Linked DNA regions of Nordella sp. HKS 07. The protein of the gene in region 1 binds, or shares a complex with, the protein of each later gene. Links are inferred from orthologs where the notes say so. Each region holds a gene or a part of one and is shown on either strand. Other genes may lie near its edges.

Region 1 (6,844 bases):
GATGTCGTGGTGCCGCATACACGCGGCGTCGATGATCTGCTGGAGCTCCTCGATGTGATCGTCGCCGACGATCACACGGCGCGCGGCGATTTCTGGCGCATCCAGCCCTGGGTGGAGATACCGCCGAGCTCGGCCTTGCGCCCCAAGAGCTATCGGGATCTCGAGATCAGTGGCGCTCTCTGCGGCAAGCGGCTGGGCGTGCCGCGCATGTATATCGGCCGCGACATGGAAGCCACGGCGCCGATCGAGACACGGGCGTCGGTGATCGCTTTGTGGGAAAAGGCGGCGCGCCAGCTGGAAGCGCTGGGCGCCGAGGTGGTCGAGGTCGATTTCCCGGCGGTGTCGAATTACGAGCGCGACCGACTAGGCGCCAAATCGATGGTCGACAGAGGTCTGGTTCCCAAGAGTTTCGAGACTCACGAGCTGGGGCTGCTCTGCGCCTGGGCCTTTGACGACTTCCTGCGCGCCAATGGCGATCCCGCTTTCGCGGATCTTGCTTCCGTCGAGGGCGACAAGATCTTTCCGCATCCGCCCGGCACGCTGCCTGAGCCACTTGATGCGAGCCTCAGCGGTCTGGTCGATCTGGCGAAGCAGGGGCTCGTCCCGCTCGCCGAGATCCCCGACATGGAAGAAGGGCTGAAGGGTCTGGAGGCGACGCGGCGCGTCGATTTCGAGGACTGGATGGCCGATCTCGGCCTCGATGCCGTGGTGTTCCCGGCCGTAGCCGATGTCGGCAAGGCCGATGCCGATGTGAACGAGGAGTCGGCCAGTCTCGCCTGGCGCAACGGGACCTGGGTCGCCAACGGCAATCTGGTGCCGCGCCATCTCGGCATCCCGACCGTCACGGTGCCGATGGGGATCATGTCCGATATCGGCATGCCGGTCGGCCTGACCATCGCCGGGAAGGCCTATGACGACACGCGCCTTTTGCGCTTCGCCGCGGAATTCGACCGCGCCGCAAAGCTGCGCGCGGTCCCGCCACGCACACCGGAACTGCCTGATGACATCTTCCCGGAACGACGCCCGATCGGGCCGCCAACTTCTGCCGGGGTGAAGCTGACGGTTGTCGCCGAGACGCGGCCGCTCGACGCCGGTTTCGACGAGATTCTGGCGCGCGTCGAACTGCTGTCGGAGGGAGATCTCGATCTTGCCGGCGCATCGATCCAGATTCATGTGAATGGCGCGCCGGCGGACATCGTTGCCGAGGATCTCGCCTGGTCAGTGCGTCGGAAAGTGGCTGTTGCGGAACACCAAGCCAGCCACAGCGTCTGGCGTCCGCCCTATGGCTCGATCATCACAGCCGTGATTCGGCTTGCCGACGGTCGCTGCGCCGGCGCCTTTGCCGTTACCGGCGGAATTTAGAGCGCCGGACGCTCACATGGAATCGGTCCGGCGCTCTAACTCTTTGATTTGCGCATCGGATTATCCGAAAACCGCTTCGCGCTTTTCGGTCCGATGCTGTAGCTCTATTTTTCGCCGGCCAGCCGCAGGACGAGTTCGGGATCGCGATCGCCCTGGAATTTGAAGAATTCGGCATCCTGCTCGATGGCGCGCTCAAGCAGCTGGTGGTATTCGGCGCGACTGATGGAGCGGGCGCCCAGGCTTTCGAGATGCGGCGTCGTAAACTGGGCGTCGAGCAGGATGAAACCGCCGGCCCTGAGCCTCGCCACCAGATGGACGAGCGCCACCTTGCTGGCATCGGTCTCGCGCGAGTACATGCTCTCGCCGAAAAACGCGCCACCGATCCTGACCCCGTAGAGTCCGCCGACCAGCTGGTTGCGCTGCCAGCATTCGACCGAATGGCAGCAGCCCATCCTGTAGAGCTGGCCGTAGAGCGACTTGATGCGCTGGTTGATCCAGGTCGTCCTGCGGTCAGGCATCCTCTCGGCGCAAGCCGCCATCACGTCGGTGAAGGCCGTGTCGATGCGTATGTCGAAGCGGCGCTGGCGGATGCGCTTGCGCAGCGAATGCGAGATATGCAGGCCGTTGAGCGGGAATATTCCGCGCTCCTCCGGTTCCACCCAATAGAGTGCATTGTCCTCCGCACTCTCCGCCATCGGAAAAATCCCGGCGGCATAGGCCTTGAGCAGGATTTGCGGCGTGATGGTGGACATATATCTTACGGGTTGTTGATCAGGTACTTCTCAAGCCAGTGGATATCGTAATGACCATCAATGATATCAGGTTCGGCGACGAGTCGCTGGAATAAGGGGATGGTCGTCTCGACCCCTTCGATAACATACTCACTCAGAACCCGGCGCAGCCGCATCAGGCATTCGGTCCGCGACTTCCCGAACACGATGAGCTTACCAATCAGGCTGTCATAATATGGCGGGATGCGATAGCCGGCATAGAGGGCGGAATCGATGCGCACGCCGAGGCCCCCCGGCACATGCACATTCTCGACGCGCCCCGGCGAGGGCGCGAAGGTCTTGGGATTCTCCGCATTGATACGGCATTCGATGGCGTGGCCCGCAAAGGTGATATCGTCCTGCTCATATTTGAGCGGGGCTCCCGCGGCGATACGGATCTGTTCCTGCACGAGATCGAGGCCGGTGAGCATCTCCGTCACCGGATGCTCGACCTGGAGGCGGGTGTTCATCTCGATGAAATAGAATTCGCCATTCTCATATAGGAACTCGACAGTGCCGACGCCCTCGTAGCTGAGCTTCTGCATGGCCTTGGCCACGCGTCCGCCGATCGCCTCGCGCTGCGCCGCGTTGAGGGCGGGGGAATGAGCCTCCTCCCAAACCTTCTGGTGGCGCCGCTGCAGCGAGCAGTCGCGCTCGCCCAGATGCACCGCGCGGCCCTGACCGTCGCCCAACACCTGGATCTCGATATGGCGCGGCTTCTCGAGGTACTTCTCGAGATAAACATCGCCATTGCCGAAGGCGGCCTTGGCTTCCGTCTGCGCCGTCTGGATGGCGTTCTCGAGCTCGGTTTCGCTGCGCGCCACTTTCATGCCGCGCCCGCCGCCCCCGGCCGTCGCCTTGATCAGCACCGGATATCCGATATCCCGGGCGACGCGCCGGGCTTCGCCGATATCGCTGATGCCGCCTTCCGATCCCGGCACCACCGGGATGCCAAGCTCCTTGGCCGTTCGCTTGGCTTCGATCTTGTCGCCCATGGTTCGGATGTGAGCCGAGGAGGGGCCGATGAACTTGATATTGTGCTCTTCGAGGATCTCGGCGAAGCGCGCGTTCTCGGAAAGGAAGCCGTAGCCCGGATGGACGGCCTCGGCGCCGGTGATCTCGCAGGCCGCCACGATGGCGGGAATGTTCAGGTAGCTGTCGCGCGCCGGCGGCGGGCCTATGCAGACGCTTTCGTCGGCGAGCCTTACATGCATCGCCTCCTCGTCGGCCGTCGAATGCACGGCGACGGTATGGATACCAAGCTCGCGACAGGCGCGCATAACGCGAAGGGCGATCTCGCCGCGATTGGCAATGAGGATCTTGTCGAACATCGCTCGCTCTACTCGATCAACACAAGGGCTTCGCCATATTCGACCGGACTGCCGTTCTGGACGTAGATCTGGGTGATCTTGCCGGCCCGGGGCGCGGGAATCTGGTTCATCGTCTTCATGGCCTCGATGATGAGGAGTGTCTGGCCCGCTTTGACCTCGGTGCCGACCTCGACGAAATTCGGTGCCCCCGGCTGCGCGGCCCGGTAGACGGTGCCGACCATAGGCGACTTGACCGCGTCGGCCGGAATAACCGCTGCGGCGGGAGCCGCCGCGACGGCCGGTGCCGCCGCGACCGCTGCCACCGGTGCCGCATGGGCCGGGGCGGGGGCCGCCGCATAAACGGTTCCGCCGCGCGAGACCCGGACGCGCACGCCGCGCTGCTCCAGCTCGATCTCCGATAGCCCGGTCTCGTTGAGCAGGTCGGCGAGGTTGCGGATCAGCGCGAGCTCGCCCGTTTCGGCCCCCGGTTGGGGCTTGGACTTGACGGGCGGTGCTTTCTTCTTCGAGGGCATGGTGTGTCTTACCCCTTCTTGACTGTCAGGATTTTGTGGATTGCGTCGAGAGCGAGCTCATAGCCATGCCCGCCGAAGCCGCATAGCACGCCATCGGCGATCGGTGAAACATAGCTGTGATGCCGGAACGGCTCGCGCTTGTAGATATTGCTGAGATGGACCTCGATGAGCGGCAGCTGCGCGATGCGCAGCGCGTCATGGATGGCAACCGACGTGTGCGTATAGGCGCCGGCATTGAGGATGATGCCGCTCGCAGCGCTGCGCGCCTCCTGGATCCAGGAAACGATCTCGCCCTCGTGGTTGCTCTGGCGGCAGGAAATGTCCAGCCCGAGGGTCTTGGCCTTGCGCTGGCACCGTTCCTCAAGTCCGGCCAGCGTTTCATGGCCGTAAACGTCGGGTTCGCGCAACCCGAGCATGTTCAGGTTGGGCCCGTTAATGACAAGGACTGGTTTCATTACAGCGCTTATAGGCGGTCAGGCGTGCTTCGTGAAGGCTACAGCATCGGTTCGCCGGCCGTGAAAACGACCTGCGGGCGATCTGATGCGGAAATCAACGCGATAGCGCGCCCACCCCTCAGCAAAGCTTGCATCCGCCGTTGTCGCGGACTTGCTTGACCACCGAGGCGAGGGCTTCATAGCCGACCGCCCCCGGGATGACGGTTTCATCAATGATGAAGGCGGGGGTGCCCTGGATATTGAGGGTATCGGCCAGTTGCATATTGCGGGCGATGACCTGGTTGACCTCGTCGGCCGCCATGTCGGCCTTGAGCTTTTTCACATCGAGGCCGGTCGCCTTGGCGATCTGGTCAGCGACTGATTCGTCGATCCGACCCTCATGCGCCATCATCGCCATGTGATATTCCCAGTATTTCCCCTGCTTGCGCGAGGCGAGCGCGGCGCGCGCCGCATAGACCGAGCCCGGGCCGAGAATGGGGAATTCCTTCATCACCAGCTTGAGGTCCTTGTCGTTCTCGATCATCTTCATGACATCCGGGAACGCCCTTTTGCAGTATCCGCAATTATAGTCGAAGAACTCGACCACGGTGACCTTGCCATTGGGATTGCCGCCGATCAGATCGTCCTTGCTGCGGAAAATCTCCGGGGACATGGCTTTCAGCGAATCGGTACGGGCCGCGTTCTCGGCTTCCTGCTGCTTGCGCTCGAGCTCCTGCATGGCATCGCGCACCACTTCCGGATTCTCCATCAGATACTGACGGACTATGTCGCCGAGCTCCTTCTTCTGAACATCGTTGAACTCCGCCGCCTGGGCGGGGAGAACGAAAAGGGCGATCATAGCGATCAGGATGGCACGGATGGTCATAAGCATGAGAGTTCCTTAACGGGATAGGCAAGCGCGGCACAATGCGCTCATTCAGGGAGCCGGTCTACTAGTCGTCGCTCCGATTCACGAAGTTCAATATGTCGTTAGCGCGCAGCCAGTCGGGCGAGCCGCGCTTCAGGGTCGCCATGGCGATCTTGGCCTTCTCGGTGGCGAGTTCCTTATCGCCCCGGTAATAGGCGAATTCGGCGGTGGCGAGATCGGCGCGCGGAATGTCGCCCAATATGCCATAGGACATGGCCATGAACTGATAGAGGCTTGCCGTGTCGTCCTCTGTCTTGCGCGCAAGCTTGAGCTCGGTCAGGGCGGCTTGGGCATTTGGCTTGCTTTCGGTGCCGAGCAGGGCCTGCGCCAGCATGATGCGGATGAGCCCGCTGTTGGGCAGCATTTTCACGGCCTGGCGCAGGGGGGGCGATGGCCTCCGCCGGCTGGCCTCCTTCGAGCAGCGCCTGGCCCTTCAATTCATAGAAATAGGGATCGCTCGGCAAGTCGCGGATGAGCGTGTCGATCACTTTGACGGCGTTGCGCGTATCGCCGCTGCGGAACATCGCGATCGAGCGCGCATAGCGGGCAGGAAGGCTCGTATCAGATGTGGGATAGCGCTGGAAGACGATCTGCGCCGGCTGCAGGAAGCCGGTGAGCTTCGCCTGCATCAGCTTGTGCCGCAGCATGATCTCAGGCTTGTCCGGCGTGTTGAAGTATTTGCTCGCCTTCGCCGCTACTTCGAGATTGCGTATGCGGTCGAGCGGCATGGGATGCGACAGCACATAGGGATCGACATTCTGCAACGACGCCATTGCTTGGTTGGCGAGCTTCTGAAACAGGGTCAGCATGCCCTTGCCCGACTGACCCGTCGCGGTCAGGTACTTGATGGCCGCCTGGTCGGCCGAAGCTTCCATGGCGCGCGCGTAGCTCAACACCATGCGCTGGGCGAGGCCTTGCGAGCCCATCATGATGCCGCCGCCCGCTTGCGCCAACTCACCTTCGCCCGCCGCCGCGCCGCCGGCGACCGCCGCCACGCCGAGCAGCATGCCGATAATGACGGCCGTGCTCTTGCGGTCGATCTCGTTCTGCATGCGGGCGAGATGGCCGCCGGCGATATGGCCGGTCTCGTGGGCCAGAACGCCGATCACCTCATTGGGAGTCTTGGCCTGGGTCAGAAGCCCGGTATGAATGAATATGCGCTGGCCGCCGGCCACGAAGGCGTTAATGCGCGGGTCGTTGATGATGTAGACATGCACCGAGCCCGGATTCAGTCCCGCCGCCTGGAAAATCGGCTTGGTGTAGAGCCGCATCAGGCTCTCGATCTCAGCGTCGCGGATGAGAGAGGGGCCCTTCCGTTTACTTTGCGCGAATGCGGGCGGCGCCAGCGTCGCGACCGCGACGCTGATTGCACACAGGACAGCAATGATGCGGCGCGCAGCCATCGCTCCTCCGATTGAAGCGCAGTTCAAAGCATCTCTCGGCAGCAAATGAGGCGAGTTTGAGGCTTGCCTCACCTTGCCTGCGAGCTATCCCCGCTTGCTCCACC
Region 2 (6,976 bases), 2.5 Mb from region 1 along the record:
ACATCGCCAAGCGCGACGCGAACCTTCTCCGCGGCCGCTGCGGCCGTGGCCAGGCTGAGCATAAGCCCCGCCGCGGCGAGGCCGGACAGGAATTTCGGAACTGGATTCATTGACGTCCTCCCGTGTGCTTCCTCAAGCAATCTCAAGGAGCCTCCTTGCGCTTTCAGCGTCTGGGCCCCCCTCACCATCTAACCAATTCTTGATTGGTTTGGCAAGATATGTAAATTGGTATAGATATTGATGTCCATAGGTTGAGGCTCTATGCGCTTGCCGGCAAATATATCCACGGGCTTGGGACACCTTGAACATGAGCGATGAGGTTGGCGGCGCGCTGACACAACTTCGGGCCTATCTCGCCCAGCTCGATCTGCCGGCGAATGCGCAACTGCCGCCGGAGCGCGAATTGTGCGACCTCCTGGGTGTCTCGCGCGGCGAGTTGCGCAAGGCGTTGGCCGTGCTCGAGGGCAATGGGGAACTCTGGCGCCATGTCGGTAAGGGCACCTTCATCGGATCGCGCCCTGTTGATGAATTCAAGAGCGTCGCCGACATCGCCGCCGGCAGCAATCCGCGCGAGGTCATGCAGGCGCGGCGCGCTTTCGAGCCCATCCTCGCCCGCGAGGCGGCGCTTCATGCGACGTCCGCCGACATCGCCGAGATGCGCCAGTGCCTGACGGCGTCGCGCCTCGCCGCGACATGGCGGCAATATGAGAATTGCGATAACCGCCTGCACCGGCTGCTCGCCGAAGCAACGCATAACAGCGTTCTCGTCGCCCTGTTCGACACGCTGAACGCGGTCCGCCGCACCGTCGTCTGGGGCCGGCTGCGCAGCAACAGCCTGAGGCCGCCCGCCGACCATCACAGTTTCGCCGAGCACGACGCCCTGGTCGACGCCATTGGCGAGCGTGATCTCGATGCCGCCGCGTCCGCCATGGACCGGCATCTCCATTCCGTCGAGATAAATCTGCTGCGCCTGCGCCAGGCGGCGGAGTAGCGGACGCCCCCAGCAGCGCTCATCGCGCGGAGCATAAGCTCTTTTAGCGCAAAGGCTGCGTAAAATCCTCTCGCCCGCGGAGCGGGGAGAGGAAGGGGCCCAACGCGCCAGCGTTGGGAAGGTGAGGGGCATCCCTGTTACCTCTTCTTCGTCGCTGTAGCGTTCGTGCTTGTTCGCCATCGTCGCCCAAAGAGACCGGTTGCCCCTCACCCTCCCATTGCTGCGCAATGGGTCCCTCCCTCTCCCCGCTCCCGCGGGGCGAGGGTGATTTGCACCCTGTCCCATTTCGCGGTAAGGGGCCTTCGCCATGATCAAGAACCCCATCTGCGTCGCCCTCGACACGCCGGACGTGGCGCGCGCCCAGGAGCTCGCCCGCCTCGTCAAGCCGCATGCCGGCTATGCCAAGCTCGGCATGGAGTTCTTCTACGCCCATGGCCCGAAGGGCTATGAGACGGTGGCGAAGGAAGGTCTGCCGATCTTCCTCGATCTCAAGCTGCACGACATTCCCAACACTGTCGCCTCGGGCTTGCGCTCGCTGATGCGCCTCGATCCCAAGCCGGCGATCGTCAATATCCATGCGACGGGCGGCGCCGACATGATGCGTGCCGCCGCCGACGCCGTCGACGGCCGCGCTTTGTTGATCGGCGTCACCATCCTGACCAGCCTTGCCGATGCCGATATCCATCAGGCGGGCTTCGCCCGCGAGCTTACCGGGCGCGAGCATGCTGCGGCCCTGGCTGTGCTGGCGCGCCAATGCGGGCTCGATGGCGTCGTATGCAGCGCCCCCGATGTGCGCGCCGTCAAGACGGCGACGGCGCCCGATTTCATCACCGTGGTGCCCGGCATCCGCCCGGCCGATGCTGCGGTCCAGGACCAGAAGCGCGTCGCGACGCCACGCGCAGCGCTCGATGAAGGGGCCGATATATTGGTGATCGGCCGGCCGATCACGGGGGCCAGCGATCCTGCGGCAGCGGCACGCGACATCGCCCGCAGCCTCGAGGCGAGTCATGCCCACTAACGTCAAGATCTGCGGCCTGTCGACGCCCGAGACGGTCGAGGCCGCGCTCGCCTCTGGCGCTGATCTGATCGGCTTCGTTTTCTATCCAAAGAGCCCACGCAATGTCTCGGTCGCCACGGCAAAGGCTTTGGCCCGGATCGCGCGCGGCAAAGCGAAGATCGTGGCGCTCATTGTCGATGCCGACGACACGCTCATCGACGAGATAACCGGCGAAGTGGCGCCCGATTTCTTCCAGGCGCACGGTGCCGAGACGCCCGCGCGCATCGCCGAGATCAGCCGCCTGAGCGGCAAACCGGTAATCAAGGCGATCAAAGTCAGGACGGACGCAGACGTCGTCCGGGCCAAGGCCTATGAATCGGTGGCCGCCCTCATCCTCTTTGACGCAAAGGCGCCGGAGACACTCGCGGGCGCCCTCCCCGGCGGCAACGGCATCGCCTTCGACTGGACGCTCGTCGGTTCGGGAGGGGCGCCCTCCTCATTCATCCTCTCCGGGGGGCTCGATCCCGACAATGTCGCGAGAGCCATCGAGGCGACCGGTGCCGGCATTGTCGACGTTTCGTCAGGCGTCGAAAAATCACCTGGAATCAAAGACATAAATCTCATTCGGGAATTCGTCGCGGCGGCCAAGGCGGCGCCTTGATTAGCCCCTCAGATTGTCCGAAAAGCGGTTCCTGTTTTTCGGCCTGATGCTATAGAAAGCCGCCATGAACCAGATCGCGCCCAATTCCTACCGCACCGGTCCCGATGAAAAGGGGCTGTTCGGCATCTATGGCGGCCGTTTTGTCGCCGAGACCCTCATGCCGCTCATTCTCGACCTCGAGAAGGCCTATGAGGAGGCCAAGGCCGATCCCGCCTTCCAGGCCGAGCTCGATGGGTTCCTCGAGCATTATGTCGGCCGGCCGAGCCCGCTCTATTTCGCCGAAAGGCTGACCGAGCATCTGGGCGGCGCCAAGATCTATTTCAAGCGCGAGGAGCTCAACCACACCGGCGCGCATAAGATCAACAATGTGATGGGCCAGATCCTGCTGGCGCGCCGCATGGGCAAGACCCGCATCATCGCGGAGACCGGCGCCGGCCAGCATGGCGTCGCCACCGCGACCGCCTGCGCCCGCTTCGGGCTCAAATGCATCGTCTATATGGGCGAGGTCGATATCGAGCGGCAGATGCCCAATGTGTTCCGCATGAAGCTTCTCGGCGCCGAAGTGGTGCCGGCCCTTTCGGGCTCGCGCACGCTGAAGGACGCGCTCAACGAGGCGCTCCGCGACTGGGTCGCCAATGTCGAGGACACCTTCTACTGCATCGGCACGGTGGCGGGCCCGCATCCCTATCCCGAAATGGTGCGCGACTTCCAATGCGTCATCGGCAATGAGACGAAGAAGCAGATGCTGCGGCACGAAGGCCGCCTGCCCGATTCGCTCATCGCCGCGATCGGCGGCGGCTCCAATGCCATGGGCCTGTTCCATCCCTTCCTCGACGATACAAGCGTCGAGATCTACGGCGTCGAAGCGGCGGGCAGCGGCGTTCACAGCGGCAAGCATGCCGCCTCGATCACCGGCGGCCGGCCCGGCGTGCTGCATGGCAACCGCACCTATATCCTCATGGACGATGACGGGCAGATCACCGAGGCGCATTCGATCTCGGCCGGCCTCGATTATCCAGGCATCGGGCCCGAGCATGCCTGGCTCAACGACACCAAGCGCGTCAGCTATGTCTCGGCGACCGACCAGGAGGCGCTCGAGGCGTTCCAGCTCTGCTGCAGGCTCGAAGGCATCATTCCGGCGCTCGAGCCCTCGCATGCGTTGGCTCATGCGATGAAGCTTGCGCCGAGCAAGCCCAAGGACCATCTGATGGTCATCTGCATGTCAGGGCGCGGCGACAAGGACATCTTCACAGTCGCCGATCATCTCGGGGTGAAATTGTGACGACGCGCATCGACCAACGTTTCGCCGACCTCAAGAAGGAAGGCCGAGCCGCGCTTGTCACCTTTCTGACGGCGGGCGATCCCGATTACGCGACCTCGCTCGCGATCATCAAGGGCCTGCCCAAGGCCGGCGCCGACATCATCGAATTCGGCATGCCCTTCACCGATCCGATGGCGGACGGCCCGGCGATCCAGGAAGCGGGCCTGCGTGCCCTCAAATCCGGCCAGACGCTGGTCAAGACGCTCGCTCTGGTGCGCGACTTCCGCAAGGACGACGACGCGACGCCTGTCGTCCTCATGGGCTATTACAATCCGATCTACATCTATGGCGTCGAGCGCTTCCTCAAGGAGGCGAAAGCGGCGGGCGTCGACGGGCTCATCATCGTCGACCTTCCGCCTGAGGAGGACGAGGAACTGTGCCTGCCGGCGATCAAGGCCGGGCTCAATTTCATCCGCCTCGCCACGCCGACGACCGACGACAAGCGGGCGCCCACGGTGCTCAGGAACACGTCGGGCTTCGTCTATTATGTCTCGGTGCTCGGCATCACCGGCACCAAGGCGCCCGACCTCAAGAGCGTCGAGCGGAATGTCACCCGTCTCAAGGGCCACACCAAGCTGCCGATCGCCGTCGGCTTCGGTGTCCGGACGGCGGAACAGGCGCGCAGCATCGCCAGGAGCGCCGACGGCGTCGTGGTGGGCTCGGCCCTCGTCAATGCCGTGAAAGCGAGCCTTGGTCCCTCGGGCCAGGCGACAGCCGATACCGCGCCCGCCGTGCACCGGCTGGTGAGCGAGATCGCCCAAGGCGTGCGGTCATGATTACACGGCTCGACAATCGCGATGCGTCCCCCCTCATTCCCCTTCTCCCGCTTGCGGGAGAAGGTGGCGCGAAGCGCCGGATGAGGGTGTCTCTGCGACGCGACGCAGAGCCTGACAGAGAATTCGACATTGGAGCCAACACCCTCACCCGCCCTGTCGGGCACCCTCTCCCGCAAGCGGGAGAGGGGGAAAATTGGACAAGGCTCGCCAATCTGGAAAAATTGATGTGTGATCGCCCTGCCCCGCGGGGCGAGGGCGTAGCAGCGAGTACCCACCGATGAACTGGATCAAGAACTTCGTCCGTCCCAAGATCCGCGGCCTGCTCGGCTCGAAGCGCGAGACGCCGGAGAATATGTGGGTCAAATGCCCGGAAACCGGGCAGATGGTGTTCTACCGCGACCTCGAGCACAACCAGTTCGTCATTCCGGGCTCGGGCTATCACATGCGCATGGCACCCGATGTGCGCCTCAAATCGATGTTCGACGGTGGCACCTATGAGACGATCGCGCTGCCGCAGGCGGCGATCGATCCGCTCAAATTCCGCGACGAACGGCGCTATACCGACCGCCTCAAGGAAGCCAAGCAGAAGACCGGGGCGGAGGACGCGATCCTCGCCGGCGTCGGCACGCTCGACGGGCTTTCCCTCGTCATCACCGTCCAGGATTTCTCCTTCATGGGCGGCTCGCTCGGCATGACGGCCGGCGAAGGCCTCATCACCTCGATGCGCGCCGCGGTCGATCGCAAAGTGCCCTATGTGCTCTTCGCCTCTTCCGGCGGTGCGCGCATGCAGGAGGGCATCCTCTCGCTCATGCAGTTGCCGCGCACGACCATCGCGGTGCGCGAATTGCGCGAGTCCAAGCTGCCCTATGTGGTGGTGCTGACCAATCCGACGACCGGCGGCGTCACCGCCTCCTATGCGATGCTGGGCGATGTGCATATCGCCGAGCCGGGCGCGCTGATCGGCTTCGCGGGTCCCCGAGTGATCGAGCAGACGATCCGCGAGAAGCTGCCGGAAGGCTTCCAGCGCGCCGAATATCTGGAGGAACACGGCATGGTGGACATGGTGATCCATCGCCATCAGATGCGCGAGACGGTGAGCCGCGTGGTGCGCCTGCTCGCCAAGGCGCCGCCCATTCTCAAGAACAGCAGCGAAGAGACGGCGCTGGTTCCGGCCGACAGCTGATCCCATGGCCGTCAGCGATGCCATCCTGAAGCGGCTGCTCTCGCTTCACCCGAAGATCATCGATCTCAGCCTCGAGCGCATGTGGCGGATCCTGGCGCGGCTCGGCGATCCGCAGGAGAAGCTGCCGCCGGTGCTGCATGTCGCCGGCACCAACGGCAAAGGCTCGACCGTCACCTATCTGCGCTCGGCCATGGAAGCGGCGGGGCTTGCCGTCCATTGTTACACCTCGCCGCATCTGGTCAAATTCCACGAGCGTATAAGGCTCGGCAAGACGGGCGGCGGCGATCTCATCTCGGAATCAGCGCTCAATACGCTGCTCGAGGAATGCGAAGCGGCGAATGGCGGCGAACCGATCACCTTCTTCGAGATCACCACGGCGGCGGCCTTTCTCGCTTTCGCGCGCCATCCGGCCGACTATCTGGTGCTGGAAGTTGGCCTCGGCGGAAGGCTCGACGCCACCAATGTGATCGCCAAGCCGGCGATCAGCATCATCACCACGATCGACTACGACCATCAGCAATTTCTCGGCAACACCCTGACCGAGATCGCGCGCGAGAAGGCCGGCATCTTGAAGCGCGACGTGGCAGCGGTCATCGCTCCCCAGCCCGACGAGGCGCGCGACGAGATCGAATACTGCGCCGCGCAAGTCGGGGCGCCTCTCCTCATCGCCAATCAGGACTGGCAGGTCTATGAGCAGCATGGCCGGCTTGTCTATCAGGACGAGAGCGGGCTTCTCGATCTGCCGCTGCCGCAATTGCCGGGCCGCCATCAGATCGACAATGCCGGCACCGCCATCGCTGCCTTGCGCAGCCTTGACGATGCGCGTATCGGCGAAAGCCATATCGCGCAGGGATTGAAGACGGCCTCCTGGCCGGCGCGCATGCAAAGGCTCGGGCCTGGCGAGCTCTGGTCCCTGATCCCGAAGGAATCAGAGCTCTGGCTCGATGGCGGACACAACCCTTCAGCCGGACGCGCTCTGGCGCGCGCCTTCAGCGAGCTCAATGAGCGCGTGTCGCGCCCTCTCGTGCTCATCTGGGGCATGCTCAA

The links.
Region 2: the proteins of accB (region 1) and accD are in contact, whole or in part, in a solved structure (PDB 8UXZ), measured with the Escherichia coli proteins. The link is inferred for Nordella sp. HKS 07 from one-to-one orthologs.

The regions. Positions count from the first base shown.
Region 1 is NZ_CP049258.1:5,366,695-5,373,538, forward strand. What follows is about bases 2,224-5,020. They hold accB (acetyl-CoA carboxylase biotin carboxyl carrier protein), read right to left. Parts: upstream 3,976-5,020; coding sequence 3,472-3,975; downstream 2,224-3,471. Other genes in these bases: accC (acetyl-CoA carboxylase biotin carboxylase subunit), read right to left, coding at 2,224-3,463; aroQ (type II 3-dehydroquinate dehydratase), read right to left, coding at 3,984-4,430; G5V57_RS25230 (DsbA family protein), read right to left, coding at 4,549-5,020. In the rest of the region: G5V57_RS25205 (amidase), read left to right, coding at 1-1,362; aat (leucyl/phenylalanyl-tRNA--protein transferase), read right to left, coding at 1,467-2,114; more of accC, read right to left, coding at 2,120-2,223; more of G5V57_RS25230, read right to left, coding at 5,021-5,301; G5V57_RS34555 (hypothetical protein), read right to left, coding at 5,363-5,557; G5V57_RS25235 (M48 family metalloprotease), read right to left, coding at 5,475-6,740; G5V57_RS25240 (Rne/Rng family ribonuclease), read right to left, coding at 6,825-6,844. UniProt on the Escherichia coli protein: This protein is a component of the acetyl coenzyme A carboxylase complex; first, biotin carboxylase catalyzes the carboxylation of the carrier protein and then the transcarboxylase transfers the carboxyl group to form malonyl-CoA.
Region 2 is NZ_CP049258.1:2,916,669-2,923,644, reverse strand. What follows is about bases 4,048-6,976. They hold accD (acetyl-CoA carboxylase, carboxyltransferase subunit beta), read left to right. Parts: upstream 4,048-5,023; coding sequence 5,024-5,929; downstream 5,930-6,976. Other genes in these bases: G5V57_RS13755 (folylpolyglutamate synthase/dihydrofolate synthase family protein), read left to right, coding at 5,934-6,976; trpA (tryptophan synthase subunit alpha), read left to right, coding at 4,048-4,746. Also shown: G5V57_RS13790 (ABC transporter substrate-binding protein), read right to left, coding at 1-110; G5V57_RS13785 (FadR/GntR family transcriptional regulator), read left to right, coding at 308-991; pyrF (orotidine-5'-phosphate decarboxylase), read left to right, coding at 1,299-2,009; G5V57_RS13775 (phosphoribosylanthranilate isomerase), read left to right, coding at 1,999-2,649; trpB (tryptophan synthase subunit beta), read left to right, coding at 2,714-3,931; more of trpA, read left to right, coding at 3,928-4,047.